Regions from separate parts of the Micromonospora sp. CV4 genome, predicted to be linked through region 3. Evidence: riboswitches for the same ligand, from Rfam matches in the RefSeq annotation. Region 3 holds a riboswitch; each other region holds the start of a gene.

Region 1 (9,898 bases), on a different contig from region 3:
CTGGAGGTGCTGCCGGTGGCCGCGACCGTGGTCGGCGCGGCGCTCACCGACCACGCCCGCGGCATCGCCCACCCGCTGCCCTGACCACCCCGCCCACAGATAACCGTGGGAGGGAATGAGCCGCCTCGGTCATCGGAACCCAAGTGACCGAAGCCGGACACTCCGACATTGCTGTTTTGCGTGCGTGGCAAGATCAGGCCTCCTGGTGGAGGATCCATTGATCACACCCGCAGTCCGCATAACCACTGACGGCAATACACCCCCGGCGCGGGACAGTTTCACGACCCGTATCGACATGCTCACATTCTGAATATCTCGCGCGGACAATGCAGCCCGGAGGGTAGATGTCCTGGGTCCCGACCGCACTCGCCCGCACCGTCAGGCGCGCGGAGCGTGTCGCCTGTGCCGCTGTGCCCGAAATCGGCTTGTCGTCCAACGAGGCCAGCCGAGCCGCGGCCGACAAGTTGGCCGCCCATCTCAGAGACGAAGACGGAAATGCCCGGGTCGACAATGCCACCGCGTTTCAGCTGCTGAGCTATCTCGAGGCGCTCACCGCCCTGGACCGCAGGGACCACCACCAGGCCGTGGTGGGGTTGTTTCCCATCGCGGCGGCGCGGTACGTGGAACGCGGTTTCGCCAGCGGCAACGGTCGACCCGATCCGTTGCTCGCCAACGCGCTTTACCTTTTCGGCCGCGAATACCTGCGTTACGCCCAGTGGTCACTGTCCGGGGAATTCTTCTACCACGCGTTCACCACGACCGAAAAACCCGAGCTCGCGAGCCGAAACGCGACGTTGGCGTTGATCTGCCTCTTCAACTCCGACGATCGGGAGACCTACCGGACGTTGCGATCCCAGATGGACGAGGCCGCGGAGACCAACGAGGCTCTGCGACGTGTCATGACCGCCATGGACATCATCCAGCTGGGCGATCAACTGCCCAGCGATCTCGAATGGTTCGAGCCGTTATGGAGCTTCGGCAGGCTGGCCGGCTCGCTGATCACCGAACGGGCCGTCATGGCTCTCAACGACGCGGGCCGCTATCAGGAGGCGCTGGTCCACTGCGACATCACCCAGGAGATCCTGGCGGACACCCCCTCGGAACACTGGATACACGCCGCGATCCGGCAGCAACGCGCACGGGCGCTCCACGGGGCAGGCGCGGCTGAGGAGGCGCTGAGCGAGGCGCTGGCAGCGTGGGATCTCTCGGAGGACCTCCGTTACGGATCCTGCGACCATCCTCTGCGCGAGTCGATGTGGGCGCGCTACCTGACGGCACGCCAGATCGCGCTGGACTGCGCGGTGCGGAAAGGCGAGCCGGACCTCGTCGCCGCGTTCATCGAGAAGGACCGTCTCCGCGCCTCGCTCGCCGCGACAATCGAAACGGTCACCTCGCCCGATCCGGCGACGCAGGTCGAGGTGACGAGCTCGGAGAGGCCGGGCGAGGTGTCCGCCCCCGGTCCGTCGGAGAGCACGGCGCCCGCCGCGTTCTTCCTGGCGCTCGAGGACGCCATGAACGCCACGACGCTGGTCCCGCCTCCGCCCTCCGCGGGCGGGCGCCGCTTCCAGGACAGCGTGCCGTGGTGGTTGGGCATCTCCCGATACGGTTCATCCGTCTACTGGTCGGTGTTCCAGCACGGCGTTCCCCTCGAATGCGGCGCGATCGACCTGGTCGACGACCACAGTCTCAACGACGTGCTCCTCGGCATCGATGCCGATGTGGGAGCCTTCGCCTTCGGCGCCACGTCAGACGGTGCTCCACCGAACTTCGATCCAATCCATCACCTCGCCGAGTGGGGGACCGCCGAGGAACGGATCGCGTCGCTGTCGCTCGGACGCCTGCTGCCACCGTCTCTCGTCACGGCACTGACGGCGGCGTCCGCCGAGCAACCCGTCGAACTCGTCATCGCGGCCGGGTCAGGGCTGAGCGGCGTTCCGTGGCCGGTGGTGCAGGTCGGCGGAGCGGATCGCGGTGGGTTCCGGCTCATCGAACGGGCACGCATCCGACACTCGATCTCGCAGCAGGTCGACGAGCGACGCGCGACCCAACCGCCGAACGCTCCACTCGAACTCCTCGTGGCTGTCGACGACCCGCAGGGGGATCTCAGCGGATCGAGCGCCTTTCTCACCTCCAACGCACGGCGTTACTTCGGAGCCGCGTCGACCCCGAGCAGGGACGCCAAGGCTGCGCTCCGTGCTGCACTGCATGAAGAGTGCGTGGGGCATCCGCCTGGAATCTTCTACTACCGGGGGCACGCCCACTCCTGGAGCGACCCCGCGCGCGCCTGCCTGGACCTCCCGAAATCGCTCGATCCGGGGGAAGACTCCCTGGCTGTCTATGCCGGCGAGTTCTTCGGTCGCTTCGAGGACGGCAGCGCGTACCTGCCTCTGCCGTCCCGTGTGGTGCTGTCCTGCTGTTCGAGCGCGGGCCGATCACTGTTCGGCGGCGAAGCGGTGGGCCTGGCTGCGGCCTGCATCCTCGGAGGCGGAGCACGCGAGGTCGTCGCGACCGGATACGACATCCCGGACAGCTCCTTCGCAACAGCTTTTGACGACCTTCTGGCGGAGGCGATGACCTCCCCGCTTCCTCATGACCTCGCGTTGCGACGACTTCAGCTGCGGATGTACGACGAGTGGCGGATCTTCTCCGTCCGTGGCGGTGTCACCTCGGACGAGGACATCACGCACCCAAATCCCATGGTCTGGGCGATGTATCAGGCGATCTAGGAGGGAACCATGATTTACCTTTGCGTGCCGCCGGAGTTGGCCACCGAGCTGGTCGCGACCGGTGCTGCCCGCCAGCGGCCCAAACCACGCGGCAGCATTGTCGAACTCATCGTGACGGGCGCCACCGGCGCCGCGACGTTCGTCTCGCTCCTGCAGGGACCGGAGACCGTGCTGCGGATCGCCCGCGCGTTCCGCGCCCTCGCGCAGAAGCGACCCGACAAGCGGATCGAAGTTCACATCAAGGGGCCGAAAGGCGAAGTGCATCTCTTCGACTGCGACGGCGACACCCCACTCGAGGAGCTGGCCGCACTCGTCAAGAGAGACCTCCTCGGCTGAGCGTGGTCCGGCCGCGCGGTGAGCGCACCCGCCGGGGCCGGGCCCCCGGACCCAACCGCACCACTGCTCAGCGGGCCCCCGGGGGGCGGCGAGAGTCGGGAAACCGAAAACCAGGGGTGCGGACGAGCCTGGGCGTGGGATGGTGCGAGATGGCTGCTGCACCGGCGACCTGCCCACACGCGGGTGGCCCGGCCGGAGAGGCGCGAGCGCACGCCGCGTCGCCCGGGGCGGCTTCGACGAGGAGAGGCAGTGCCCATGCAGGCTCAGCGCAGGCCACCGCGTACGGAGCGGAGCCAGACCCGGGACGACCGGACCGGCGGCGGCATGACCGGAGCGGCCACGCCCCTGACCATCTGGGCCGCTGCCGTGCTGCTCGGCCGGATCAGCGCGGGCGACGACGACAGCGAGGACGAACGGCACATCCTGCGTGGCATCGAGTGACCTTCGACGGTCCGGTCACAGCCAGCCGCGCCGCTTGAAGATCAGGTAGAGGCTGCCGCAGACCAGGGCCATCAACAGGAGCGCGAACAGGTAGCCGTAGCGCCAGTTCAGCTCCGGCATGTGCGTGAAGTTCATCCCGTACACGGTGCCGATCAGCGTGGGGGCGAACAGGATCGCCGCCCAGGAGGAGACCTTCTTCAGCTCCTCGTTCTGCGCGTAGCTGGCCGCGGTGAGGCTGCGCATCTCCTCGTTCTGCTGCTGCGAGACCAGGGTGGCGTTGACGGTGAGGATGTTCTGCAGCAGGTGCCGGAAGCCGTCCACCCGCTCCACCACCTGGGTGAGGTGGTCGGTCACGTCCCGCAGGTAGCGGCGCAGTTCCTCGTCGGTGCCGTAACTGCCGGCGCCGGCCGCCAGCGCGTCGAGCACGGCGAGCAGCGGGCGGGCGGCCCGCTGGAACTGGATGACCTCGCGGCTGAGCCCGTAGATGCGTCGGCTGGCGTTCGGGTCGCCGCCGAAGACCTCGGTCTCGATCTCGTCGATGTCGTTCTCCAACCCGGCCACCACCGGCGCGTACCCGTCGACGACCTGGTCGAGGATCGCGTACAGGACCGCCTCCGGGCCCTGGGCGAGCATCTGCGCGTCGGTCTCCATCCGCCGCCGCACCGCGGCCAGGTCCGGTGCCTCACCGTGCCGGACGGTGATCACGAAGCCGGGTCCGATGAACAGGTGCAGCTCGGAGAACTCGACCTCTTCGCGCTGATCGTCGTAGCGGGCGGCGCGTAGCACCACGAAGAGCGTGTGCCCGTACCGTTCCAGCTTGGGCCGCTGGTGGGCGTTGATCGCGTCCTCCACCGCCAGGTCGTGCAGCCGGAACTCCCGGGCCAGCGACGTGATCTGGTCGATGTCGGGCCGGTACAACCCGATCCAGGCCATCGCGCCGTCCTGCTCCTGAAGGCAGCGGTACGTCTCGGCGAGACCGTCCGGCGACGCGAACCGGTGCCCGCGGACGTAGACGGCGCTGTCGACCAAGCCGCCGGTGGGCGGTGTCGTCGGCTCGTTCTGCGGCGGCTCGCCGACGCGGACCTCGTGCTCGTCGAGCCGACGGCCGAAGCCACCGCCCGGGCGGAACCGACGGCCGCCGACCATGACCCGCTCCCTCCCGAACGCACCAACCGACGACTGCCCGAACCGCCCGGGCAGGTCCAGGGCGGGACGCGCTGCTTCCCCCGTGCCCACGGCCCGAAACCCTCCGACGCGCCGCCGGACCGGGGTGCCCGGGAGGGTGGGATCCCCGCACTGGCCGACTCGCCCGGGCTGGCGGGCGGATACTCGCGGTGACCGTGGGCGGACGACGGGGGAAGCGCCGATGAGGGTCGACAGGCGCGCCGGCCGCCGGGCCGGTCGGCTGCGGGCCTGGCTGCTCGACGGCGGTTCGGAGCAGACGGTGCAGCGGCACGGTCCGCACGGGCGCCCGCCGGAGCATCGCCACCATCGGTGGTGGAAGGTGATGTGCCTGACCGGCGTCGACTACTTCTCGACGCTCGGCTACCAGCCGGGCATCGCCGCGCTGGCCGCCGGCGCGCTCTCGCCGGTGGCGACCCTGGTGCTGGTGCTGGTGACGCTGCTGGGCGCGCTACCGGTCTACCGGCGGGTGGCGGTGGAGAGCCCGCACGGCGAGGGCTCGATCGCGATGCTGGTACGCCTGCTGAGCTACTGGCCGGGCAAGCTGTTCGTGCTGGTGCTGCTCGGCTTCGCGGCCACCGACTTCATCATCACCATCACCCTCTCCGCGGCCGACGCCACCGCGCACATCGACGAGAACCCGTTCTGGCCCAGCGGACTCAAGGGACACGAGGTCCTGGTGACGCTGCTGTTGGTGGCGCTGCTGGGCGCGGTGTTCCTCAAGGGGTTCGGTGAGGCGATCGGGATCGCCATCGTCCTGGTCGCGGTCTACCTGACGCTGAACGCGGTGGTGATCGCCGTCGGCCTGTGGCGGGTGGTGACGCACCCGAGCGCGGTCGCGGACTGGACCACCGCGCTGACCACCAGCCACGGCGATCCCCTGCTGGTGATCGGGTTCTCGCTGCTGGTGTTCCCGAAGTTGGCGCTGGGCCTGTCCGGCTTCGAGACCGGGGTGGCGGTGATGCCGCACATCCGCGGCGATCGGCAGGACTCGGAGGACCGTCCGCTGGGCCGCATCCGGGGCGCACGTCGGCTGCTCACCACCGCGGCCGTGATCATGAGTGTCTTCCTGGTCACCAGCAGCGTGACCACCACCGTCCTGATTCCGCCGGAGGCGTTCGAGCCGGGTGGGCCCGCGAACGGCCGGGCGCTGGCCTACCTGGCGCACGAGTACCTCGGTGAGGTGTTCGGCACGGTCTACGACCTGTCCACCATCGGCATCCTCTGGTTCGCGGGGGCCTCGGCGATGGCCGGGCTGCTCAACCTCGTACCCCGCTACCTGCCCCGCTACGGCATGGCCCCGACCTGGGCCCGGGCCGTCCGGCCGCTGGTGCTGGTCTTCACCGCCGTGGCGTTCCTGATCACTGTCGCCTTCGGGGCGAGCGTGGACGCGCAGGGCGGCGCGTACGCCACCGGGGTCCTCGTGTTGATCACGTCGGCGGCGACGGCGGTGACCCTCGCGGCGCGGCGGCGGCGCCAGCGCGGCCGGACGGTCGCGTTCGGGATCATCGCGACGGCTTTTCTCTACACCACCGCGGCGAACGTGGTGGAACGTCCCGACGGCGTGAAGATCGCGGCCTGCTTCATCGGCGGGATCATCGTGGTGTCGCTGCTGTCCCGGCTGATGCGGGCCTTCGAGCTCCGGGTCGACCGGGTGGAGCTGGACGACGAGGCCACCCGGCTGATCGACGAGTGCGGCGGGCGTCGCATCCGCCTCATCGCACACGAGCCGGCCACCCGGGACCGCGCGGAGTACCGCGACAAGCTCGCCCAGACCATCGCGGACAACGACTTCCCGGCCGACAGCGCGGTGATCTTCGTCGAGGTGACGGTCACCGATCCGTCGGACTTCGAGACCGAGCTGCTGATCCGCGGCAGCGTGCAGCACGACCGGTACCCGGTGCTCAGCCTGACCAGCTCCTCGGTGCCCAGCGCGGTGGCCGCCCTGCTGCTGGAGATCCGTGACCGGGCGGGGCGGTGCCCGCACATCTACTTCGAGTGGACCGAGGGCAACCCGGCCGGCAACTTCCTGCGCTACCTGGCGTTCGGCCAGGGCGAGATCGCCCCCATCACCCGGGAGATCCTGCGCCGCCAGGAACCCGACCCCGGCCGCCGGCCGCACGTGCACGCCAGCTGACTGCCGGCCGGACGCCCGTCGCGGACGGTGAGCGTGGTCATAACGACTGGACGATCCACCTCCCCGGGCTGCTAGCCTCGGCGCAGGTCATGAGCGCCAGCGCGAAGCCCCGGCTCGCTGGCCGGCAACCCTCCTCCGCGGTGGGGTGCCCCGGGTGAAGACCAGGCACCGGCACGACGTCGGTGCAAGCGTGGCCTGGCACCCAGGTCAGCACAGACCCGGGAGAACCATGCGCATCCTCAGCAGCAGCACCCCATCGGCCGACGCCGCGGATTCCCGCACCGGCTGGCCACCACCGGCACTGACCCGGCGGCGGCACGTGGACATGATGCGGGTGTGCAGCGCCGCCTGTCCCGGCCGCGCCGCGTCCTAGCGCACCCCTTTTCGAACCCATTCCCAGCGGTACGCCCCTGACCGGGCGCACCGTCGGCGGCGCACGTCTGTGCCCGCCGCTGTGCAACCTTCGGAGACACCTGTGCGAATCCTTCCTGCCCTGACCCGCGCTGCGGCCCTCGGCGCGGCCGCCATTCTGGCCGCCACCGCTCTCACCGGCTGCGGCGACGACGCCTCGTCCGACACCGCCGGCAATCCGTACGGCCTGGCGCAGCCGGGCGTGCTGCGCGCCGGCACGTTGACCGACGCGCCGCCGAACGTGTACCTCAAGGACGGCACGTTCACCGGCTTCGACAACGATCTGCTGACCGCGGTCGCCGGCAAGCTCGGCCTGAAGGTCGAGTTCGTCGGCACCGACTTCTCCGCGCTGCTCTCCCAGGTCAACAACCACAAGTTCGACGTCGGCAGCTCCTCGATCACCATCACTGAGGCGCGGAAGAAGACGGTCGACTTCGGCAACGGCTACGACTTCGGCTACTTCGGCCTGGACGTGCCGGCCGGCTCACCGATCACCGGCTTCGACCAGCTCGCCGGCAAGCGGGTCGTGGTCGTACAGGGGACCGTGCAGGACGACTACGCCACCGGCGAGCGGCTCGACCCGGTCCGGGTGCCGGACTACAACGGCGCGATCAACCAGCTCAAGGCGGGCACCGCCGACGCGTGGATCGCCCCGGCCGAGATCGGCGAGAAGTCGGCCACCGACAGCAACGGCAAGATCACCGTGGCGGCCAAGCAGCTCAGCCCGGCGCCGACCGCGTACGCCGTCGCCAAGGGCAGCGACAAGCTGCGGGAGGCGCTGAACAAGGGCCTCGACGAGGTCATCGCGGACGGCACCTGGAGCCGGTTGCAGGCGCAGTACTACCCGGGCCGACCGGTACCGGCGGACTTCAAGCCGGGCAGCGGCACGGTGACCGTGCCGGCCGCACCGTCGGCGTCGGCGTCGGCGTCGGCGTCGGCGTCGGCTGCGTCCTGAGACATCCGGTGACGAGCGAGCGGGGCGGTAGGAGAGGCGACCGATGGATCCGTTGAGCACCCTGTGGGAGACGTTCTTCGACTGGGACGCGATGCGCGAGGCGCTACCCGAGATGCTGACCGTCGGGTTGCCCAACACGCTGATCCTGGCGGTCTCCGCCGCCCTGCTCGGCTCGGTGCTGGGCCTGCTCCTGGCCGTCGCCGGCATCTCCCGCAGCCGGTGGCTGCGCTGGCCGGCGCGCGTCTACACCGATGTGTTCCGCGGACTGCCGGCCGCAGCGACGATCCTGCTGATCGGCGTCGGGCTCGCGCCGCTGGGCATGCAGGTCTGGGGACCGGACCCCTACCCGTTGGGCATTCTGGCGCTGTCGCTGATCGCGGCGGCGTACATCGGGGAGATCTTCCGCTCCGGCATCCAGTCGGTGGAGGCCGCGCAGCTGGAGGGCGCGCGGGCGCTCGGCTTCTCCTGGTCCGAGGCGATGCGGATGGTGATCATTCCGCAGGGCATCCGGCGGGTGCTGCCGGCCTGGGTGAATCAGCTCATCGCGCTGATCAAGGATTCCAGCCTCGTCTACTTCCTCGGGTTGGTGGCGAGCCAGCGGGAGCTGTTCCGGATCGGGCAGGACTACGCGGCCACCACCGGCAACGAGTCCGCGCTGCTGCTGGCCGGGCTCTGCTACCTGGCGCTGACCGTTCCGCTGACGCACGCGGTCAACTGGATCGACCGGCGGCTGCGCCACGGCCGGCCGGCCACCACGCCGATCGACGAGGACGACGACACCGTGCCGGCGCTCTCTGCCGCGACGGAAGGGGACCGGCGATGACCGCCAGCACGACGACCTCGGTCAGCCTCGACGTCCGCGACGTGCACCTGGCCTTCGGACCGAACCGGGTGCTGCGCGGCGTCGACCTGACCGTGCCACGCGGCGCGACAGCCTGCGTGATAGGGCCGTCCGGGTCGGGCAAGTCCACTCTGCTGCGCACCATCAACCGTCTGATCGAGCCGGACCGCGGCGACGTGCTGCTCGACGGGCGCAGCGTGCTGCGCGACGACCCGGACGCGCTGCGGCAGCGGGTGGGCATGGTCTTCCAGCAGTTCAACCTCTTTCCCCACATGAGCGTGCTGCGCAACGTCACCCTGGCGCTGCGCCGGCTGCGCAAGCTCGGGGAGGACGAGGCCGAGGCCGTCGCGCGGGCCCAGTTGGAGCTGGTGGGGCTGGCCGGCAAGGCCGACGCCCGGCCGGCGCAACTCTCCGGCGGTCAGCAGCAGCGGGTCGCGATCGCCCGGGCGCTGGCGCTGCGGCCGGAGGTGATGCTCTTCGACGAGGCCACCTCGGCGCTCGACCCCGAGCTGGTCAAGGGGGTGCTCGGCGTGATGGCCGACCTGGCCGCCGGGGGCATGACCATGGTGGTGGTCACCCACGAGATGGGCTTTGCCCGGCAGGTCGCCGACACCGTGGCCTTCATGGACCGGGGCGTGGTGCTGGAGGCCGGCCCGCCGGAGGCGATCTTCGAGCGGGCCGAGCATCCCCGGCTGCAACGGTTCCTCGCCCAGGTGCTCTGAACCGTCCCCGCAGGGGTCTTCCCTCGCGTCAGGCGGCCTGGCGGCGCAGGTGTGCGGCGAACGCCTTCAGGTCGCCGAGCAGCACCAGGATGGCGTTGCGGTAGGCGACCGACGCCCACAGGTGCAGCTCCTCGTCGTCCAGCCCGC
Region 2 (9,898 bases), on a different contig from region 3:
CCGGCCACCTCGTCGAAGCTCTTGTGCCCCTGGTCGGTCTCGATGCCGCCGGCCGGGATGAGGATGTTCTGTGAGGTGGTGCACATCTGGCCGCTGTAGAGGGTCAGCGTGAAGCCGAGGTTGCGGCACATGCCGGCGAAGTCGTCGGTGGAGTCGATGACCACCGTGTTCAGCCCGGCCTTCTCGGTGTAGACCGCCGCCTGTCGGGCGTGCGTCTCCAGCCAGTCGCCGTACTCGGTGGAGCCGGTGAAGTCGACGATCTTCACGGACCGGTGCAGGGCCAGGTCGCTGGCGAGCTTCTCGCCGGGCGCCTCGGCAGCCAGCATGATCAGGTTCGGGTCGAAGCCCGCCTCGGCGAGCACCTCCCGGGCGTACTTCACCGTGATGGCCAGCGGCAGCACCGCGCGCGGGTGCGGCTTGACGATCACCGGGTTGCCGGTGACCAGCGAGGCGAACAGCCCCGGGTACGAGTTCCAGGTCGGGAACGTGTTGCAGCCGATCACCAGCGCCACCCCGCGCGGCACCACGTGGAACGTCTTGGTCATCCGCAACGGGTCGCCCTTGCCGGCGGCCTTCTCCCAGCCGGCGGTGCCCGGGTGCCGGGTCATCTCGGCGTACGCGTACGCCAGCGCCTCCAGCGCCCGGTCCAGCGCGTGCGCGCCGCCGGCCTGGAAGGCCATCACGAACGCCTGCCCGCTGGTGAACTGCACCGCGTTGGCCAGCTCGAAGATGTGCTTGTGCAGCCGGTCGAGGATCTCCAGGCAGACGCCCACCCGGGCCTGCGGGCCGGCGTCGCGCCACGCCGGCAGCGCGGCGGTGGCGGCGCGGACCAGCTCGTCGGGGCCGGCATGCGGGTAGCGCACCGCCAGCTCCACGCCGAACGGGCTCGCCTCGGTGGCGACCCGGTCGCCGGTGCCCGGCTGGTCGAGGGGGAAGTCGCCACCGAGGTACGCCTCGAAGGCGGCCTTACCGTCGGCGGCGGCGGTTTCGCCGTGCACCCGGGGGCTGGGGGATTCGGGATAGGCGGACCAGTAGCCCCGCTCCGTGATCGCGGTCAGCGCACGGTTGAGGGTGTCGGCGTGCCTGTCGTACAGGGGATGCGGGGTCTCCGTCATGCCCGCCATCATGCCGCAGCCGCGTCGGGGAGCAGAAGCGCCAATGCCCGACAGCGCAGCAGGCCGGCGGAAGGGCCGGGATTGGTCCCGGCGGCAGCGGGTACCCGCCGGGCTCCGGCCAGGGGAAAGGGTGACGGGTGGGGATCACCGAGATCCGGGTGCACGGGGTGGCCGACAAGGGTCCGGAGACGATCCTCGACCGGCCCATCGTGGTACGGGTCGCGGGGGACGACGACGCGGGTTTCTACCGACCCCGGCCCGGCTTCGGCGACCCGGCGGAGCCGGACGGGGCGACGCTGGAGGCGTACCGCTGGAGCAGGCTGACCGGTGGCACCGCGCGGCGGACCTTCTCCCTGGTCCTGCTGCTGCCGTTCATGCTCAGCAACATCGCGGTCTGGATGCTGCCGGTCCCCGGCCGGAGCGGCGCCGCCGCGCGAGCGGTGTGCCGCCTGCTGGCCGCGACGATGACCGCGATGTACGTGCTGTCCACCGTCGGGGTGTCCCTCGACCTGATCGCCTGGCAGTGCGCGGCCTACCCCAGGTGCCTGGACGGGCGCCGGGAGATCTCCTGGCTGGGTGGCGTGCCGCCGGGTCAGCGCCTCGCGTTGCTGGCCGTGCTGCCGGTCATCGCGATCGCCGTGGTCTGGCGGCTCGGCGCCCGGACCTGGCAGCTTCCCGAGGACAGCGCCCGGACGCCGGGGGTGGGCGCGGACCGGCTCGACACGCCCGCCTTCTGGGACACCCGCTCCCTGCTGCGCCGGCTGCGCTCGGTCCACGTCGCGGCGGCGCTCGGGACGCTCAACGTCACGCTGCTGCTGGCGCTGGCCCCGCACGACGCCGCCCTGCCCGGTTGGCTGCTGCTGGCCGCGGACGTGCTGCTGCTCGGCGGCGCGGTGGTGCTGCTCTGTCGGCCACGAATCGAGCGGCACGGCGAGCAGGATCAGCTCAGCGTGTCGACAATCCGGTGGGCGGCGGTCGCGCTCACCGCGCTGACCCTGGGGTACGCGCTGACGCCCCGGCCGCCGTGGTCGGCCGAGGGGACGCTGCCCGGGTACGGCGTGGTGGTGGCCGGGCTGTTCGCCGGGCAGATGGTTCTGCTCGCGGTGTTGGGCCTGATGGTCCTGGTGCAGCGCCGTCACCTACCACGGCCGCGTTTCCTGCTCACCGGGGTCGGGGCGCCCGTGCTGATCTCCGTCGCGATCGGGCTGGGCGTCGCGTACTCCTCGGGCCTGACCTACGGGCTCGCCGAGTACCTGGACCGCGGTTCCAGCCCGACGCCGGCCCGGCCGCTGCCCCCCGACGCGCCACCGCTGGCGCCGCCGATCGCCTACCGCTGGGTCACCCTGGGCTTCTCCCTGGCGGTGGTCGTGGTGATCGTGGCGGCGCTGCTCGCCCCCCGGCTCGGCCGGGGCCGCCGCCGCCGGGCGGCCGAGGATCTGGTCCGCCGGGACTACCCGGAAGCGTCCCGGGTGCCACCGGAACGGACCCGAGCCGTCCGGGACGCGATCGTGCACGCCCGGCTGGCGGATCGACTCGGGCCGCTGTTGTCCTCCGCGTACGGCGTGCTGGCGGTGCTCACCCTGGCGGCGGCCGGACTGTCGGTGACCGGCCTCGGGCCGGGTGCGCTCGCTCTCTCGCTCGGTGACGAGCCGCTGGCCCGCCCGGTGGTCTTCGTGACCGACCTGGGTGCCCTGCTGATCGGCCTGTTCGCCCTGGTCCTCGCCGGGATGGGACTGTTCGCCTACCGGTCCGGCGCGATCCGGCTGGTCGGGGTGCTCTGGGAGTTGGCCACCTTCTGGCCGCGCGCCGCGCATCCGCTCGCCCCGCCCTGCTACGTCGAGCGGGCGGTTCCGGAGCTGACCCGCCGTGTCAGGCAGCTCACCGCCGACGGGCACGGTGTGGTGCTGTCCGGCCAGAGCCACGGCAGCGTGCTGATCGCCGTGACCGTGCTCCAACTCCCGGACGAGTGCCGGCGGCGGGTCGCCCTGCTCACCTACGGCTCTCCCCTGGGGAGTCGGTACCGCCGGGTCTTTCCGGCGTACGTCAACGACGAGGTGTTGCGGAAGCTGGGCGACCAGTTGTCGTGGCGGTGGATCAACCTCTGGCGGTACACCGACCCGGTGGCCGGGCCGGTGTTCGCTCCGACGCCGGCCCTGCCCGACGATCCGGCGGCGCGGGTCGACCGGCGGGTACGCGATCCCAAGGGGTTGCTCATCCCGCCGACCGACACCGTGCCGCCCTCCGTGCAGGGGCATGGTTTCACCCCCGACGAGGACTTCCACTCTGCTGTCCGCGAGCTGGGCGGACAGTTGGACCGGCCGGACGGCTGACCGTGCGGATCAGAGGGTGAGCTGCCAGTCGGTCCAGGAGTCCACCGGGCGGAACCCGAGCCGGTCGTTGATCGCCACCATGTAGCTGTTGCTGGCCGCGTTGAAGGTGTCGATCACGCGTACCGCCGGCTCGTGCGTGAGCAGGTGGTGCAGGTTCTCCGCCTTGGCGATGAGGCCGAGCCGGTGCCCACGGTGGGCCGGGTCGACGATGGTGATCTGCTGGAAGGCGTGCCAGTCGGCGGACGCGCTCACATCCAGCAGGGTCCAGGCGGCCAGCCGACCGGACGCCTCGTGCCGCATCCCGAGGTGGTAGCGCCGCCGACCGCGGGCGTCCAGGGCCCGCTCGTTGCCACGGATGCGCTCGGCGTCCACCTGCTCCGGTTCCCACTGCACGTCACCCATGGGGGCATCCATGAGCAGCCGGCCGTCCAGGTAGGCGATGTCCGCCACGTACTCCTGCGGGGTGGAGCCCTGCCAGCAGACGGATCGATAGCCCTCCGCCCGCGGCCGGGCCTCGGCGAGCGCCGCGCGCAGGGCGATCCGGTCGATCTCGCCGACGTCGAGGCGGCGACGCACCTCGGCCAACGCGGGCTGGGCTCCGGTCGCGGCGGCGAACGCGTCTCCCGCCGCTGATCGCGGCGGCCCGTCGGGCAGCGCCGAGACGGTCATCGCGACGACCCGCTTGCGGCCGTGCTCGCGGAGCAGGCGTACCCCGTACTCGTGCAGTGCGCGACCGACGCCTCGGCGCCGCAGCGCGGGATGCACCGTCAGCTCGGCGGTGGCGTTGTCGGTGTTGTCGAGCTGCGGCAGGTCCAGCTGGAGGTAGCCGGCCGGAGCGCCGTCCAGCCGGGCCAGCGCCCAGAGCGATTCGGTACCGGGCATCGGCGTGTGGAACAGCGCGTCGAACCGTTGCCGGCAGAAGGGCGGGAAGTCCGGCAGGTCGACCTCGTTGGCCGCCGCGCCGATCCGGTACGCCTCGTCGACCGCAACGCGGTCGGCGCCGTCGAACGACGCGATGGTGATGGTCATGCCGCTGAGCGTGCACCCCGGAAAAGCGATCAGGCCAGCGAATTTTCGCTGGCCTGATCGGACGTGGTCGGGAGGGACACTCGCACAACGCCTCCGGCGTTGGGTCGCAAGAACTTCAAAAGTCTCCGGCGAAATGCCCTCCCGCACGGAGCATCTTGCGCCGTCCGGTTCCTGCCGTCAAGTCCAGAGCGGCGGGTTTTCCACACTCACAGCTAAAACCCAGTTACCCGGCGGATCGGCCCGGTCCCCCATCCGGGCGATCCACCATCCCCCACTCACCGGACGCAACCGCCCGAACCACGCAAGCCCCAGCGCGTGATCCACTCCGTGTCGCCGATGTTGCGGCTTCCAGGTCGCCTGATACCGCCAGGTCGGCGACACGGAGTCGATCACGCCCGCACATAGCCGGTGCGGATGACGTCAGCCGAGCAGGCCGGCGTCCCGGGCGGCGCGGAGGGAAGGCTTGATGTGGTGGGTCGGACCGACCTGGTGGGCCACCGCGTCGATGGTCTTCAGGCCCTCCCCGGTGTTGAAGACGACGGTTTCCGCCGTCGGGTCGAGCCGACCGGACTCGACCAGCTTGCGCAGCACCGCCACGGTCACCCCACCGGCGGTTTCCGCGAAGACCCCGGTGGTACGCGCCAACTGTCGGATGCCGGCGCGGATCTCGTCGTCGTCGGCGTACTCCATCCAGCCGTCGGTGCGGCGGACCGCCTCCAAGGCGTAGAGGCCGGCGGCCGGGTCGCCGATGTTGAGCGACTTGGCGATGCCGGTGGGCTTGACCGGGGTGATCGTGTCGGTGTCGGCGTGCAGGGCGGTGGCGATCGGGTTGCAGCCGGCAGACTGGGCGCCGAAGACCTTCCAACCGCCGGCCGGCGCCTCGACCAGACCGATCTCGACCAGTTCGGAGAACGCCTTGTCGATCTTGGTCAGCAGCTCGCCGCTGGCCATCGGGATGACCACCTGGGCCGGGATCCGCCAGCCGAGCTGCTCGGCCACCTCGTAGCCGAGCGTCTTGGAGCCCTCGGCGTAGTACGGCCGGACGTTGACGTTGACGAACGCCGTGTCCTCGAACTCGTCGGTCTCCACCAGCTCCCCGCAGAGCCGGTTCACATCGTCGTACGAGCCGTCGATGGCGACCAGCTCGCCGCCGTAGACGGCGGTGGTGATGACCTTGCCCTGCTCCAGGTCGCTGGGGATGAAGACCACCGAGGGCACCCCGGCGCGGGCGGCGTGCGCGGCCACCGAGTTGGCCAGATTGCCGGTGGAGGCGCAGGCGAACCGGGTGAAGCCGAGCGCCTTCGCGGCGGTGAGCGCCACCGAGACCACCCGGTCCTTGAACGAGTGGGTCGGGTTGGCGCTGTCGTCCTTGACCCAGAGCGGCGCGGTGATGCCCAGCTCGGCGGCGAGGTTGGGGGCCGCCACCAGCGGGGTGAGCCCCGGGTCGAGGGTGACCCGGGTGGCCGGGTCCTGACCGGCGGGCAGCAGCGCGGCGTACCGCCAGATGCTGTTCGGGCCGGACTCGATCTGCGCACGGGTGACGGTGGCCAGGGCGGCCGTGTCGTAGTCGACCTCCAGCGGGCCGAAACACTCGTAGCAGGCGTGCTGGGCGGCGAGCGGGTAACGCGCCGAGCAGGCACGGCAGACCAGTGCGCGGGCGGGGCTGGCGGAGGTGTCGATGCCGGAGGCGGCGAGCGTCGACGTCATGTCGAGGGTCCTCTCATCTTTCCCCGCATCGCACGGTGCGGCGGGGACGGAATTGGCACCTGCCCCGCGGGTCGCTCAGCGGTGAGCGCGCGGGGTGGTTGCCGGGGCGTCGTCGGGCCGTATCCCTCAGCCCCTCTGGATGAGGTATTCAGTTGTGCCGTCGAGTCTAGGCAAAGCCGGGCGCAGCCTCCAGCGCAGATCCCAGTGAGTGGGTCAGCGGGCGCGCACCACCGCGACGGGGTCGATCACCGCGACGGGGTCGGTGACGGCGTTCGCCTGGTACGCGGAGGCGGTGCGGGGCCGGGTGACGAGGTTCGCGGCGACCAGGGCGGCGATGGTGATCGCGGCACCGACCAGCTCGACCGGCTCCGGCCGGTAGCCGCGGGCGATCTGCACCGCGAAGGTGGTCACCGGGACCAGGTTCATGAACAGCGCGGCGTTGGCGGCGCCGAGCCGCTGCACGCCGGTGTTCCAGGCCAGCACCGCGACCACGGCGCCCAGGATCACGACGTACGCCAGCTGCGGCGCAACCGCCACCAGGTCGGCGGCGCCCGGAGCGTGCTGCCAGCCGATTCCGTCGGCGAGCACGCTCGCGGCGAGCATGGCGGCCGTGCCGGCGAGCGCGGTGAGGGTGGTGTACCGCAGCGGAGACCAACCGCCGAACCGGCCGGCGCCGTGGGTGTAGATGCCCCAGCCGAGCACCGCGCCGATCATCATCAGACCGCCGAGACCGAACTGACCGACGCCGGCCAGGCTGCCGCGCGTGATCACCAGCCCGACGCCGAGGAGCGCGACCAGCGAGAGGGCCAGCAGGAGCGGCTTCGGCCGTACGCCGTCCCGGACCCAGCGGACCAGCTGGGTGATGACGGGGGTGGTCGCCACGAAGAGGGCGATCTGCTGCGGTGCGGCGTGCTCCAGCGCCAGGTTGGTGAGCACGTTGAAGCCGGCGAAGCCGACCACGCCGAGCACCGCCACCTCGACCGCCCGGCCGCCGAGCCGCAGCGCGCCGACGCCCTCGCGGAGCAGCAGGATGCCGACCAGGATGACGGCGGCCAGCAGGTAGCGCGCGGTGGTCAGGTTGAGCGGATCGACCCGGGGAAGCGCACTGGCCAGGATCGGGAACATCACTCCCCAGCTGAGCACAGCCAGTAGCGGGTAGGCGGCGGCGCGGGATCGCATCGGCAGCTCCTATGTTCGAGTATCGTCGAACCAACGACACCGACCCTAGGAGGATGTTCGACGATTGTCGAACAAGGGTTACACTGCTCACATGGAGCCGCACGAACCCGACCTGGCCGCCGTACCGGTCACCGCCGTGCTGGCCGCACTCGCCGACGACGTGCGGTTGCAGATCGTGCGGGCGCTCGCCGAGGGCGGCGAGCACGCCTGCGGCACCTTCGAATTCGGAGTCTCCAAGGCGACCCGCAGCCACCACCTCAAGGTGCTGCGCGAGGCCGGCCTGACCCGCACCCGCGCCGCCGGCACCAGCCGCTACGTCCGGCTCCGCCGCGACGAGCTGGACCACCTCTACCCCGGCCTGCTGGACGCGGTTCTCACCCCCCGCCCGCCGGCCTGACGCCACACCACCCGCTTTCGCCGGCGCCCCGCTGGCGCCGGCGCCCCGCTGGCGCCGGCGCGTCGCCGGAGCCACCTCGTCGAGGCTCCGGCCACGCGCGGCACGGGTGCGGTCAGACGGATACCGGGCTGGGCTCGGCCACCGGTGGCGACGGATCGTCGGCGCGACGTCGGAAGAGCAGCGGGTCGAGCGCCCAGGGCCCCGAGCCGAGTGCGGCGACCAGCAGGAACGACCAGCAGAAGAGCGCTGCCAGCTCACCACCGTTGTGCAGAGGCAGCAGGCCGTCCGGCTGGTGCACGACGAAGTAGGCGTACGCCATCGAGCCGGACGCGAGCAGCGCGGCGGGTCGGGTGAAGAGGCCGAACAGCACGAGCGCGCCGCAGATGAGCTGGATCAGGGCGGCCCACCAGCCCGGCCAGGTGCCGAGCGGTACCGCCTTGCCGGTCATCGGGTTGCCGCCGAACAACCCGAAGACCGAGGACAGGCCGTGCAACGTGAACAGCAGTCCGGTCACGATGCGGAACAGGGACAGGGTCGGCCCGCCGAGCCGAGAGACGTTCATGGATACCTCCATTGACAGGAACAGCCCTGGCCAGCCCGTGCCAGGGATCACCTCACATCGATCGCGGTGCCCATGGGAGCGCTCCCGGAGTGACGGTACAGCCTGTACGGCTCCCCGTACAGCCCGTGAAGCTGCCCTGAACACGGGGTGGGATCCCGGCCTCGTCGCGCCGCGGCGCGGTTCGCCTCGACCCGGACTCCGCCGGGCACAGGGTCACTCCCGAGCGGTATACCTCAGAGTCATAAAAATGACTCTGAGGTATACCGCTCGCCGCAGTCATGGCTTGAGGACTGCGACACGCCGCCAGAGCGCTGGCGGCGGCTGACCTGCTCACCGATGACCGGGTTACGGAGGCTGCGGTGCCGCTGTCGGTGGCTCGACGGTATCGAGCGATGTCGCAAACGATTCAGCCCCAAAGGCCCATCAGGAGTAGGTCCGACCGAGCCAGCAGCGGGCGGGACGGCCACGTACGCGAGGATCGGCTCATGATCTTCCGCAGGACGGCAACACGGCGACGGGCCGGCACGGCGACCCGGACGGTCGCGGCGGTCGCGGCGGCGCTCACGCTCGGCGCCTGTCAGTCCGCCGATCATCGCGGCCAGTCCGGGGACGGCCCGCGCACGCCGCCCGGACGCGTCACCGCGCCCGGAGCGTCCACGAGCCCCGACCCGCTGGCCGAGTGTCCGGCGTCCGGCATCCAGATCCGGTCGACCGGGTCGGACGCCGCGATGGGTCTGCGTGCCCTCGGCCTCGAACTGGTCAACTGCGGTGACCGCCCGTACCAGCTCAACGGGTACCCGGTGCTGCACCTGTTCGACGAGCAGCGCGAGCCGATCATGCTGCGCGTGGTCAACGGCGCCAAGGAGATCACCTCGGGCTTCGACCAGCCGCCCCGGAAGGTCACTCTCGCCCCTCGGGAGCGGGCCACCGCCGTGGTGCTCTGGCGCAACCTGGTCACCGATCCGACCGTGGTGGCCACCAACGGGGAGTATCTGACGGTGGCGCCCGCTGCCGGGCAGCCGGCCGCGGAGGTCGACCCGGACGGGCCCGTCGACCTGGGCAACACCGGCCGGATCGGCGTCAGCGCCTGGAAGAAGGCCGACCCGTCCACACCGGTGCCGACGCGCCCGGCCCCACCGCCGGCACCGAGCGCGGTGCCGTCGTCGGTCAGCCCGCCCGACAGCCGGCTATGACGTGATGTCCTTGCGGGTGAACCGCCAGAAGGCCAGCCCCCAGAACAGCGTCGCGTAGCTGATCGCCGAGATGCTGCCGCGCACCACGTCGTCGGTCTGCACCGGGGTGGAGAGCAGCCCCAGCCAGGCGGTGCTGAAGTGGGTGGGCAGGAAGTCGCGCAGCGCGCCGAGGGCGGTGATCTGGTCCAGGATGCTGGACAGGATCCAGAGCAGCACCGCGCCGCCCACCGCGCCCAGCGCGGCGTCCGTGGTCACCGACAGCAGGAACGCCAGCCCGGCCACCACCAGCAGGACGACCGCCAGGTAGCCGAGCACGGCCAGCAACCGGAGCAGCCCCTCGGTGGGTTCCAGCTCGGCGGCGACCGTGCTGCGCAGCGGCGACCAGC
Region 3 (9,898 bases):
CCCTTCCTGCGTCGCTCGCTGCCGCCGTTCTGGTACACCACCCGTCCCGAGGTGGCCCGCGGCGCGCTGCAACGCCTCGCCGGCACCTGACCGCCGGCCGCGGGTCAGGGAGCCTGCGCGGCGACCACCACGGCGTCGGGAGGGGTGTCCGGGACCGTCCGGGCGGCCAGCCGGCGGACCGCGGTGTTCAGCACCGCGATCAGCGGCACGGACACCAGCGCACCGGTGATCCCGGCGAGCACCACCCCGGCGGCGATACCGATGATCACCGCGAGCGGGTGGATGGCCACCGCCCGGCCCATGATCAGCGGCTGGAGCACGTGCCCCTCCACCTGCTGCACGCCGATCACCGCGCCCAGGATGATCAACGCGGTGACCGGGCCGCTGTCGACGAGCGCCACCAGCACCGCCACGCCACCGGAGAGCGCCGCACCGACGATCGGGATGAACGCGCCGAGGAAGACCAGCGCGGCCAGCGGGAAGGCGAACGGGACGTCGAAGACGACCAGGAAGATGCCGATGCCCACCGCGTCGATGAAGGCCACCAGCACGGTCGCCCGGACGTAGGCGCCGAGCGTGTGCCAGGACGCGCGGCCGGCGTCATCGACCTTCCACCGGGCGGCCACCGGCAGCAGCCGGACCAGGAAGCGCCAGATCCGGTTGCCGTCGCGCAGGAAGAAGAACGTCGCGAAGAGCACCAGCAGCGTGCCGGTCAGCACCTCCGCCAGCGTCGCCGCGGTGCTCAGCGCCCCGCTGGTGAGGTCCGAGGTGTTGGAGTTGATCCAATCCTGCGCCTCGTCGATGTAGCGGTCGAGCTGGGTGTCGGAGAGGTGCAGCGGGCCCGTCTTCAGCCAGTTCTGGATCTGCCGGACGCCCTGCGAGGACTTCTCGCTCAGCTCCGGCGCCCCCCGGATGAACTCGTTGACCACCAGGGTCAGCGTGCCGATCACCCCGGCCAGACCCCCGACCAGCACCACGGCCGTCGCCAGCGACCGGGGCAGCCGGGCCCGCAGCAGCCAGCCCACCGCCGGTGCGAGCAACGCCGAGAGCAGCAGGGCGATGGCCAGCGGAATGATCACGATCTTGATGGTGCCGACGATCCGGAGCAGCGCCCAGGCCACCACGCCGATCACGATCAGCCGCCAGCACCACGCGGCGGCGATCCGCAGCCCGTGCGGGACGTCGGCGTCGTCCCGGCTGGAGGTCGAGCTGTGCAGGTCCGCCGGGGGTTGCGCGCCGACGACCGTGGCCGACGGGGGCGCGGCCGGCCCCGGCACGGCGGGCGAGGCCACCCGGGCCGGCTCCGAGTCGTCGCTCGACACGCTCCGATTGGCGCGCACCGACTCCCGTCCCGACTGGTAGGCGCGGCGGAGCCGCCCGCGTACCCGCTCGAAGCGGCTCAAGCGCACCTCCTGGCAGAGAACCGGTCCGCCCACAGCGACAGGGCGGACAGCTTACGTCCGCCCCCGACACCATAGGGCAGTTCCGCCACACATTGCCCCGACCGCCTCGTGCGTAACCACCGTCGGGCCGGCCGTCGGCCACACGGTAGCGTCTGCGACGTGACCGCCGACCAGGATCTCGACACCGGTTTGCCGATCCGCCTGCTGCACGACCGTGTGCTGGTGCGGATGGAGGGCAGCGAGGGCGAGCGCCGCTCCACCGCCGGCATCGTCATCCCGGCGACCGCCGCGGTCGGCAAGCGCCTCGCCTGGGCCACCGCCGTCGGAGTCGGTCCGAACGTCCGCGCCATCGTCTCCGGCGACCGGGTGCTCTTCGACCCGGACGACCGCTCCGAGGTCGAGCTGCACGGCCGCGGGTACGTGCTGCTGCGGGAGCGGGACGTGCACGCCGTGGCCGCCGAACGGATCGAGAACGACTCCACCGGCCTCTACCTCTGACGCGCCTCCCCCGGCCACCGCGCCCCACCGCGCACCGTTTGCCAGGCCGCACGAAGGGAAGCCATCCGGCGACCGTGGCCCTGGGGAGGGACGATGCCGGTATTCGTGAAGAAGCTGTTGGCCTGGGGCAGCGTCGCGTTCCTGATCTACTTCATGGCATTCCGGCCGGACGGCGCCGCGCAGATGTTCAAGGCGATCGGGGCCGCGCTGATGGCGATGGCCCAGGGCCTCGGTGACTTCCTCACCACCCTGATGACCTGAGCCGCCGCCGGCCGTCACTGGTGGCGGGGCGGCCAGGGCGCCCCCGGCGGAGGGCCGTACCAGCCCTGCGGGGCGTATCCCACCGGAGGTTGCGGCGCGGCCAGCACCACCGGGATCGGCACCACCGGCTCCTCCGGCGCGGCCACCGGACGCTGCGAGCCGTCCGGGAAGCGCAGGTGGTAGCGGCTGCCGTCCCAGACCCCGGCCGGGGCCTGCGGGTCCCGCCCCACGAAGAACGACCGGTACGCGGTGATCGCCTCCAGCAGCTGCCGCTCCTCGAAGGCCGTCCGTTCCCGGTCGGCGGGCTTGCGGTCCAGACCGCGCAGCGACCCGTCGCGCAGCAGGGCCAGCCGGGTCGCTGCGAACTGGTACCCGCGCATCGCCCGCACCCCGGCGTCCCCGGCCACCCGGCGTGCCCAACTACGGGCCGCGTGCCGGCGACCGAGGCTGCTCAACGCGGCCACCTCGGGCGGGCTCAGCCAGCCGGCGCGCACGTAGTCCGGCAACGTCCGCTCGGTGAGCCGGCCCTCCCACGCGCGCAGCCACACCGCCAGCCCCACCATTCCGAAGAAGATCGGCACCATCAGGCCCAGGAAGCCGTACAGCATGATCAGCGCCTCGCCGGTGGCCTGGGTGAGCGTCGGCAGCAGGTTCCAGGTGCCGTGCAGCATCATCGCCAGCAGCAGACCGGCGACCGGGGCGAGCACCCGTACGCGCCGGTCGGCGGTACGGGCCGCGACACCGAGCCCCACACCGGTCATCGAGGTGAACAGCGGATGGGCGAACCCGAACAGCAGGATCCGGACGATGAAGATGGCGATGACCTGCTGGGTGCCCGTCGCCGGGCCGTACCGGTCGGCGCCGGTCGCGTAGCCGTACCCGCCCAGGTAGAGGATGTTCTCCACCATGGCGAACCCGACCGCGGAGAGCCCGCAGTAGACCAGGCCGTCGGTGATCCCGGACCACTCCCGGCGACGGAACACCAGCAGCAGGATCGGGCCGAGGGCCTTGGTCAGCTCCTCGATGAACGGCGCCACCAGCACCCCGGTCAGCGCGGCCGGCAGCCCCCAGTCGGCGAACCGGCCGGCGGCGAACTCGTTCACGGTGAGCGAGGCGGCGGTGGAGACGAACGCCCCCCAGGCGAAACAGAAGATCAGATACTTCAGCGGCTCCGGCTCGTACCGGTCCAGCCAGAGGAAGCAGGCGACCAGCACCGGCACCGGCAGGATGGCGGCGACCACCCCGATCAGCAGTGCCCGTACGCCGAGCGACTGGCCGAGCGTGAAGACCATGAACACCGCGCACCCGGCGATGAACAGCACCACCCCGGCGAGCACCAGGAACCGCCGCCAGCCCAGGCGGCGTAGCGGCATCCGGGGCGCCTCGCCGGTGGACGGGGCTGCGGACGCGGGCGGCGACGGCAGGGGTGCACCGGGCGGGGTGTCGGCCATGCGGTCAGCGTAGCCATCCGCCGCCGGCTGGTCCGGGCCCATTGGCAGCCGCTATGCTGCCGACAGGTCACGAGCGCCAGCGTCAAGCCCCGGCTTGCTGGCCGGCAACCCTCGTCGAGTTCGCGGTGGGGTGCCCCGGGTGATGACCGGGCCCAGCCCGATCGGCGTGCTGGGCAAGCGCGGACCCCGTCCGGACATCGCACCCGGGGTCCCTGACCCCGGAGGTTCCGGCGTGTCCGTCACCCTCGTACCCTCGCTGCCCACCCGGCCCGTCAGCGCGCCCGCGCCGGCACCGTCGCGGCCGCTCGACGTGCTCGGCGTACCGGGCGAGATCAACCTGGACTACGCGGCCAGCGCGCCGTGCGCGCGGGCCGCCGCCGACGCGGTGGCCGAGCTGCTGCCCTGGTACGCGAGCGTGCACCGCGGCGCGGGAGCGCTGTCCCGGCGCTGCACGCTGGCCTACGAGCGGGCCCGGCAGACGGTGGGCGACTTCTTCGGCGCGCGCGCCGACGACCACGTGATCTTCACCCGCAACACGACGGACGCGCTCAACCTGCTGGCGCGGGCGGTGCCCGCCGGCACGACGGTGGTCACCTTCGCGGGCGAGCACCACGCCAACCTGCTGCCCTGGCCACGCGGCTCGGTACGGCTGCCGGTGCCCACCGATCCCGCCGAGGCGGTACGCGCTCTCGCCGCCGCCCTCACCGAGCTGCGCCGGGACAGCAACGCGGCACTGCCGGTGCTGGTCGCGGTGACCGGGGCGAGCAACGTGACCGGTGAGCGCTGGCCGGTCGCCGAGCTGGCCCGGGTGGCCCACCGGCACGGGGCACGGATCGTCCTCGACGCCGCCCAGCTCGCCCCGCACGTCCCGGTCGACGTGCTCGCGCTCGACGTGGACTACCTGGCCGTCTCCGGCCACAAGCTGTACGCGCCGTTCGGCGCGGGCGTGCTGGTCGGCCGGGCCGACTGGCTGGACGCCGCTGCGCCGTACCTGGCCGGTGGTGGCGCCACCAGCCACGTCGGGCCGGCCACGCACGACGTGACCTGGGTGACCGGCCCGGCCCGGCACGAGGGCGGCACGCCGAACCTGCTCGGCGCGGTGGCGCTGGCCGCGGTGTGCGAGGCGCTGGCCGGGGCGGACCGGGCGGCGCTGGCCGCCACCGAGCAGGAGCTGCTGGGCCGGCTGCGGGCCGGTATCGCGGCCCTGCCGCACGTGGTGGAGCTGCGCACCTTCGGCCCGGACGCGCCCCGCGTCGGCATCGTCTCGTTCGTGGTCGCCGGGTGGGACTCGGCCGAGGTGGCCGCCCGGCTGGCCGTCGATCACCGGATCGGCGTACGGGACGGCCTGTTCTGCGCCCACCCGCTGGCTCGGCGGCTGCTGACCGAGGCCGCGGGGCGCACCGGCCGGCGGGACCTGCCGCCCACCGCGCTGCGCGCCAGCATCGGCCTGGGCAGCACCTCCGCTCAGGTGGACCGGCTGCTCGCCGCCCTCGCCACGCTGGGCTGAGCCGGGACGGCCGGCGCAGCGGCCGAGCCGGGGACGGCCGGCGCAACGGCTGAGCCGGGACGGCGGGCGGCGTGGTCAGCCGACCGGTGGGGCGGTGGGGGGTTTCGGCGCATCGCCCGGCTCGGCCGGCTCACCGATCGGCCGCTCCTGCTCCCCGAAGGAGGTGCGGATGCACCGGTTCGCCTCCTCCTGCTCGATCCCGGAGGCCACCAGCAGGTCACTCGCCGTGGTGCGGATCTGGGCGACCACCACACTGCCCGAGAAGCCGACCCCGGCGCCGTACGCCCGACCGGCCTCGCTGACCGCCCGCAGCGCCCTTTCGCGGGCCTTCTCCGGCTCCTCCCCCACGGCGAACTCGTGCTTGAGCAACCGGACCGACTCGGCGAGGTGGTTCATCGCGTCCGGCATGGGATCCGGCACCGGTTCCTCGTCCTCGATCAGCGTGACGGACCGGCGGATCAACGTGCCGGTGTTGCGCATCGCCCGGTCGATCGGGTCCGCCGCCTCCGCGTAGTGGGTCAGCTCGTCGCGCCGGTGCCATCGGGCCGGGGAGAGGGTGGCGGTCTCCTTCGCACCCTCGATCGCCTCGGCCAGGGTGGCCAGCTCCTCCTTGTTGTTCCGCAGCCGTTCCAGCGCCTGCTGGACCGTGGCGCGGTCCCGGTTGCGCAGCCCGTCGGCCGTGGCGTCGAGCTGGGCGGCGAGCAGGTCCAGCGCCGGCCGGGCGGCGCGATTGATCACCCGGAGCGGGTTCAGCGGCAGCAGCACCGCCGTCACCAGCAGCGCGACCCCACCGCCGAGGAACGCGTCGACGAAGCGGGGAATCTCCAGGTTCTGGGTCGACGGACTCAGCGTCACGATCAGCACCGCCGTGGCCGCCGCCTGGATGACGATGGCCACGCTGGCCCCGGCGAAGATGGTGAGCAGGATCGCCACCGTGACCACCAGGCCGAGCTGCCACGCGCCGGTGCCGAGCAGGTAGATCAGGAAATCGCCGATGGCCACCCCGATGCCCACCCCGGCGATCAGCTCCACGGTCCGGCGGAACCGCTGGCCGACCGAGGCCGCCAGGGTGCCGACCGCGGAGATCGGCGCGAAGACCGGCTGCGGGTTGCCGAGCAGCCGGTGCGAGATGAAGTACGCCAGCCCCGCGGCGAGCCCGGCCTGCACCGCCAGCCCGCCGGCCATCCGCACCCGGTGCAGCCGGTCGTGCAGGGTTGCCTTGCTGCGGTGCCGCAGTTCCTCGGTGGCCTCGGCGATCCGTGCGCCGTCGACGTCCACCAGCCCTTCACGCAGCGCGGTACGCCGCACCAACGGAGCTCTTTTGTCCCGGGCCACGGCCATGGGCGCGACTACCCGAGGCGGGCCCGCTGAATCCTCCCGATCCGCGCTGCGACGGCCGGATGCGGCAGACTCGGACGATGGCCGATCTGCTGGACCGGTGGCGGGCGGCAGCCCGGGGCGCCGGGGCGAAGCCCGGCGCGGGCTCGACGCGGGCCGGGGAGCAGCTGCTCGCCCGGTGGCGGGAGCCGCACCGGCACTATCACACGGTTGCCCACCTGACCGCCGTCCTCGACGTGGTGGACCGGCACGCCGCGCTGGCCGACCGGGCCGACCTGGTCCGGCTGGCGGCCTGGTGCCACGACGCGGTGTACGACCCGCGGGCGGCGGGCGACGCCAACGAACGGGACAGTGCCACGCTGGCCGCGAGCGTGCTCGCCGGGCTCGGCGTGCCGGCGCCCGCGCTGGCCGAGGTGCGGCGGCTGGTGCTGCTCACCGCCGGTCACGCCGTGGCGCCGGGCGACCAGGACGGCGCCCTGCTCTGCGACGCGGACCTCGCCGTGCTGGGCGCGGCGCCGGCCGCGTACGACCGCTACGCGGCCGCCGTCCGGCAGGAGTACGCGCACGTGCCGGAGCCGGCCTTCCGGGCCGGGCGGGCCGCGGTGCTCACCGGGCTGCTGGCGCTGCCCGCGCTGTTCCGGCTGCCGCCGCTGGCGAGCCGCTGGGAACAGCCGGCCCGGGCCAACCTGCGCCGCGAGCTGGCCACGCTCACCGAACCGCCGGTGGGCGCGGGCTGACCAGGTGCTTCGGGCGACGCAGGCCGGCGTCGCGGAGCAACCGGACCAGCTCCCGGCTCGGCACCACGCGCGCCCCGAGCCACACCGCCGCCGCGAACCGGTCGGCCGGGATGTCGTAGTGGTCGCGGTCGAAACCGCGCCGGGGGGCGCCCAGCGCCTCCGCGAAGGCGTGCAGCTCGGCGTACGACACGTCGCTGATCAGGTGTGACCAGAGCCGACCGCGCCACGGCCAGGCAGGCCGGTCCAGGTAGAGCATGGTGCCAAGCTAGCCCGCCCAGTCGATCATGTTGATGATCGGCGGCCGGCGACCTAGCCTCAGCTGCATGGCCCCCACCCCACTCCTCGACGAGCTGCGCGCCGCTCTGGGCGAGAACGCCGTGCTCACCGACCCGGACCTGCTGCGCATGCACGAGCGGGACGAGGCCGACCTGTGCGCGGCCGGCACCCCGCTCGTGGTGACCCGTCCGCGCAGCACCGAGCAGGTGGTCGCGGTGGTTCGGGCGGCGGCGCGGCACGGCGTACCGGTGGTGCCGCAGGGCGCGCGGACCGGGTTGGCCGGCGCGGCCAACGCGGTGGACGGCGCGGTGGTGCTGAGCACCGTCGCCATGGACGAGATCCGGGAGATCGACCCGGTGAGCCGCATCGCGGTGGTCCAGCCGGGGGTGGTCAACGCGACGCTCGCCGCGGCGGTGGCCAGGAAGGGGCTCTGGTACCCGCCGGACCCGGGTTCCTGGGAGTCGTCCACCATCGGCGGCAACGTGGCCACCAACGCGGGCGGCATGTGCTGCGTCAAGTACGGCGTGACCACCGAGTACGTGCTCGGCCTGGAGGTGGTGCTCGCCTCCGGCGAGGTGCTGCGCACCGGTCGGCGTACCGCCAAGGGGGTGGCCGGCTACGACCTGACCCGGCTCTTCGTCGGCTCGGAGGGCACCCTCGGGGTGATCACCGAGGTGACCGTGGCGCTGCGGCCCGCGCCGGCCGATTCACTGACCCTGGTGGCGGTCTTCCCGTCCACGGCGGCGGCCGGCGCGGCGGTGGCCGCGATCGCGGCCCGGGGGCTCACTCCCAGCCTGCTGGAACTGCTCGACCAGACCCACCTGCGGGCCATCGAGGCGTACCAGCCGATGGGGCTGCGGACGGACGCGCAGGCCCTGCTGCTGGCCGCCGCGGACACCGGCAGCCGGGCGGCCGACGACCTGGCCGGCCTGGCCGAGGTGTGCGAGGCGGTCGGCGCCGACGAGGTCTACGCGGCCACCGACGCGGTGGAGGCGGCGGCGCTGCTGCAGGCCCGGCGGCTCGCCCACCCGGCGATGGAGAAGTTCGCCGCCGACGCGTACCCGGGCGGCAACGGCGGTCTGGTGATCGACGACGTGGCGGTGCCACGCGGTTCGCTCGCCGCGCTGCTGGACGGGGTGGCCCGGATCGCGGCGGAGTGCGAGGTGCCGATCGGCGTGGTGGGGCACGCCGGGGACGGCAACATGCACCCGAACATCGTGGTCGACCGCGCCGACCCGGCGAGCGTGGAGCGGGGCCGACGGGCGTTCGACGAGATCATGCGGCTCGGCCTGGATCTGGGCGGCACGTGCACCGGCGAGCACGGGGTGGGGCTGCTCAAGCGGGACTGGCTGGCCCGGGAGATCGGCCCGGTCGGGGTCCGGGTGCACCAGGCGATCCGGTCGGCGCTGGACCCGGCCGGCCTGCTCAATCCCGGCAAGGTGCTCTGACCGGATCGGGGCGGCGACCCGCGCCCCGGTGCGCGATCAGCCGACGACCTCGGCCGGGGTCGCCTGCGTCAGCAGCAGCAGGATCTCCCCGGAGACCGGCGGGCGCTCCTCGCCCGGGCAGTCCTGCGAGGTGATCAGCCCGGCGGAGGTGAGCAGGCTGGAGGTCAGCGCGTCGATGCAGGTGACCCGGTACTGCCGGGCCTGATCGGTCTCGTTCGCCAGCCTGGGGTCGGCCAGCAGCACCTGGAGCCGTTCGGTCTGCTCCGGGGCGAGCGTGCCCCGGGAGGTGACGCCGTCACCGGCGCAGTCGAGGCACTGCCAGGTGCCGTCCCGCTCGACGCTCAGCGTGCGGATCGGGCCGTCCGCGCCGAGCCGCTGGAGGAGGCTGACCTGACCTGCGGCGACCGTCGTCGGGATCTCGGGCGCCGGCCCGCCGGCGGCCGCACCCACCGGCGGTTGCGCCGCCGGGCGGCTCCCGGTGTCGCGGTCGAACAGCGAACACCCGGTGAGGGCGCCGGCGAGCACCGTGGCGAGAAGCGGAATGAGCAGGCGGGAGCGCGCGCGGGAATGCACGCGCGGAACCTACCCCACCGTAGATAGCAGCCGAAACCACCATCCGGGCCGGTATCGATGGTTACCCCTCGGTAACGTTCCTTTTCGTCACCGAGCGGACGGACGCAACGCGGCCTGATCGTCGTCGCCACCCCGGTCGGCCGCGTAGCCCCGGACGTCCGGAGCGCCCAGCCGGGCCGCGTCCGCCGCGGCGTCGTCCGGCATCAGCTGGGACTGCCGTTCCGCCTCCACCCGGGCGCGGTAGTGCTCGACCTCCCGGGCCCGGGTGACCGCGTCCCACCCGAGCACCGCGCCCATCAGCTCGGCGGTGTGCTCCGCCGACTCCAGCCCCCGGTGGCTGGTCTCGAAGGAGATCCGGGTCCGCCGGGTCAGCACGTCCTCCAGGTGCAGCGCACCCTCGGCCCGC

What was found. A riboswitch is a leader RNA that binds a small molecule or an ion and turns the genes downstream of it on or off. The one in region 3 is predicted to bind S-adenosylmethionine.
Region 1: another riboswitch for S-adenosylmethionine. It lies ahead of EAD98_RS13230 (ABC transporter substrate-binding protein); the one in region 3 lies ahead of EAD98_RS08600 (aminotransferase class V-fold PLP-dependent enzyme).
Region 2: another riboswitch for S-adenosylmethionine. It lies ahead of thrC (threonine synthase); the one in region 3 lies ahead of EAD98_RS08600 (aminotransferase class V-fold PLP-dependent enzyme).

What each region holds. Positions count from the first base shown of each region.
Region 1 is NZ_RCVI01000249.1:40,190-50,087, forward strand. It holds gene EAD98_RS13200 (2'-5' RNA ligase family protein) at 1-84, shown strand, start outside; gene EAD98_RS13205 (CHAT domain-containing protein) at 345-2,726, shown strand; gene EAD98_RS13210 (hypothetical protein) at 2,736-3,062, shown strand; gene EAD98_RS13215 (hypothetical protein) at 3,312-3,503, shown strand; gene corA (magnesium/cobalt transporter CorA) at 3,519-4,649, opposite strand; gene EAD98_RS13225 (amino acid transporter) at 4,870-6,822, shown strand; SAM riboswitch class IV at 6,908-7,019, shown strand; gene EAD98_RS13230 (ABC transporter substrate-binding protein) at 7,298-8,188, shown strand; gene EAD98_RS13235 (amino acid ABC transporter permease) at 8,232-9,011, shown strand; gene EAD98_RS13240 (amino acid ABC transporter ATP-binding protein) at 9,008-9,751, shown strand; gene EAD98_RS13245 (hypothetical protein) at 9,780-9,898, opposite strand, start outside.
Region 2 is NZ_RCVI01000365.1:2,593-12,490, reverse strand. It holds gene paaN (phenylacetic acid degradation protein PaaN) at 1-1,115, opposite strand, end outside; gene EAD98_RS25790 (hypothetical protein) at 1,253-3,445, shown strand; gene EAD98_RS25785 (GNAT family N-acetyltransferase) at 3,455-4,474, opposite strand; gene thrC (threonine synthase) at 4,895-6,181, opposite strand; SAM riboswitch class I at 6,192-6,327, opposite strand; gene EAD98_RS25775 (DMT family transporter) at 6,395-7,360, opposite strand; gene EAD98_RS25770 (helix-turn-helix transcriptional regulator) at 7,452-7,757, shown strand; gene EAD98_RS25765 (DoxX family protein) at 7,870-8,319, opposite strand; gene EAD98_RS25760 (DUF4232 domain-containing protein) at 8,805-9,512, shown strand; gene EAD98_RS25755 (ABC transporter permease) at 9,507-9,898, opposite strand, start outside.
Region 3 is NZ_RCVI01000216.1:8,383-18,280, reverse strand. It holds gene EAD98_RS08620 (ATP-dependent DNA helicase) at 1-90, shown strand, start outside; gene EAD98_RS08615 (AI-2E family transporter) at 105-1,403, opposite strand; gene EAD98_RS08610 (co-chaperone GroES) at 1,563-1,901, shown strand; gene EAD98_RS31220 (hypothetical protein) at 1,995-2,162, shown strand; gene EAD98_RS08605 (PrsW family intramembrane metalloprotease) at 2,177-3,655, opposite strand; SAM riboswitch class IV at 3,679-3,799, shown strand; gene EAD98_RS08600 (aminotransferase class V-fold PLP-dependent enzyme) at 3,846-5,120, shown strand; gene EAD98_RS08595 (aromatic acid exporter family protein) at 5,196-6,398, opposite strand; gene EAD98_RS08590 (metal-dependent phosphohydrolase) at 6,539-7,195, shown strand; gene EAD98_RS08585 (DUF4031 domain-containing protein) at 7,167-7,451, opposite strand; gene EAD98_RS08580 (FAD-binding oxidoreductase) at 7,519-8,919, shown strand; gene EAD98_RS08575 (hypothetical protein) at 8,956-9,492, opposite strand; gene EAD98_RS08570 (glycerol-3-phosphate dehydrogenase/oxidase) at 9,580-9,898, opposite strand, start outside.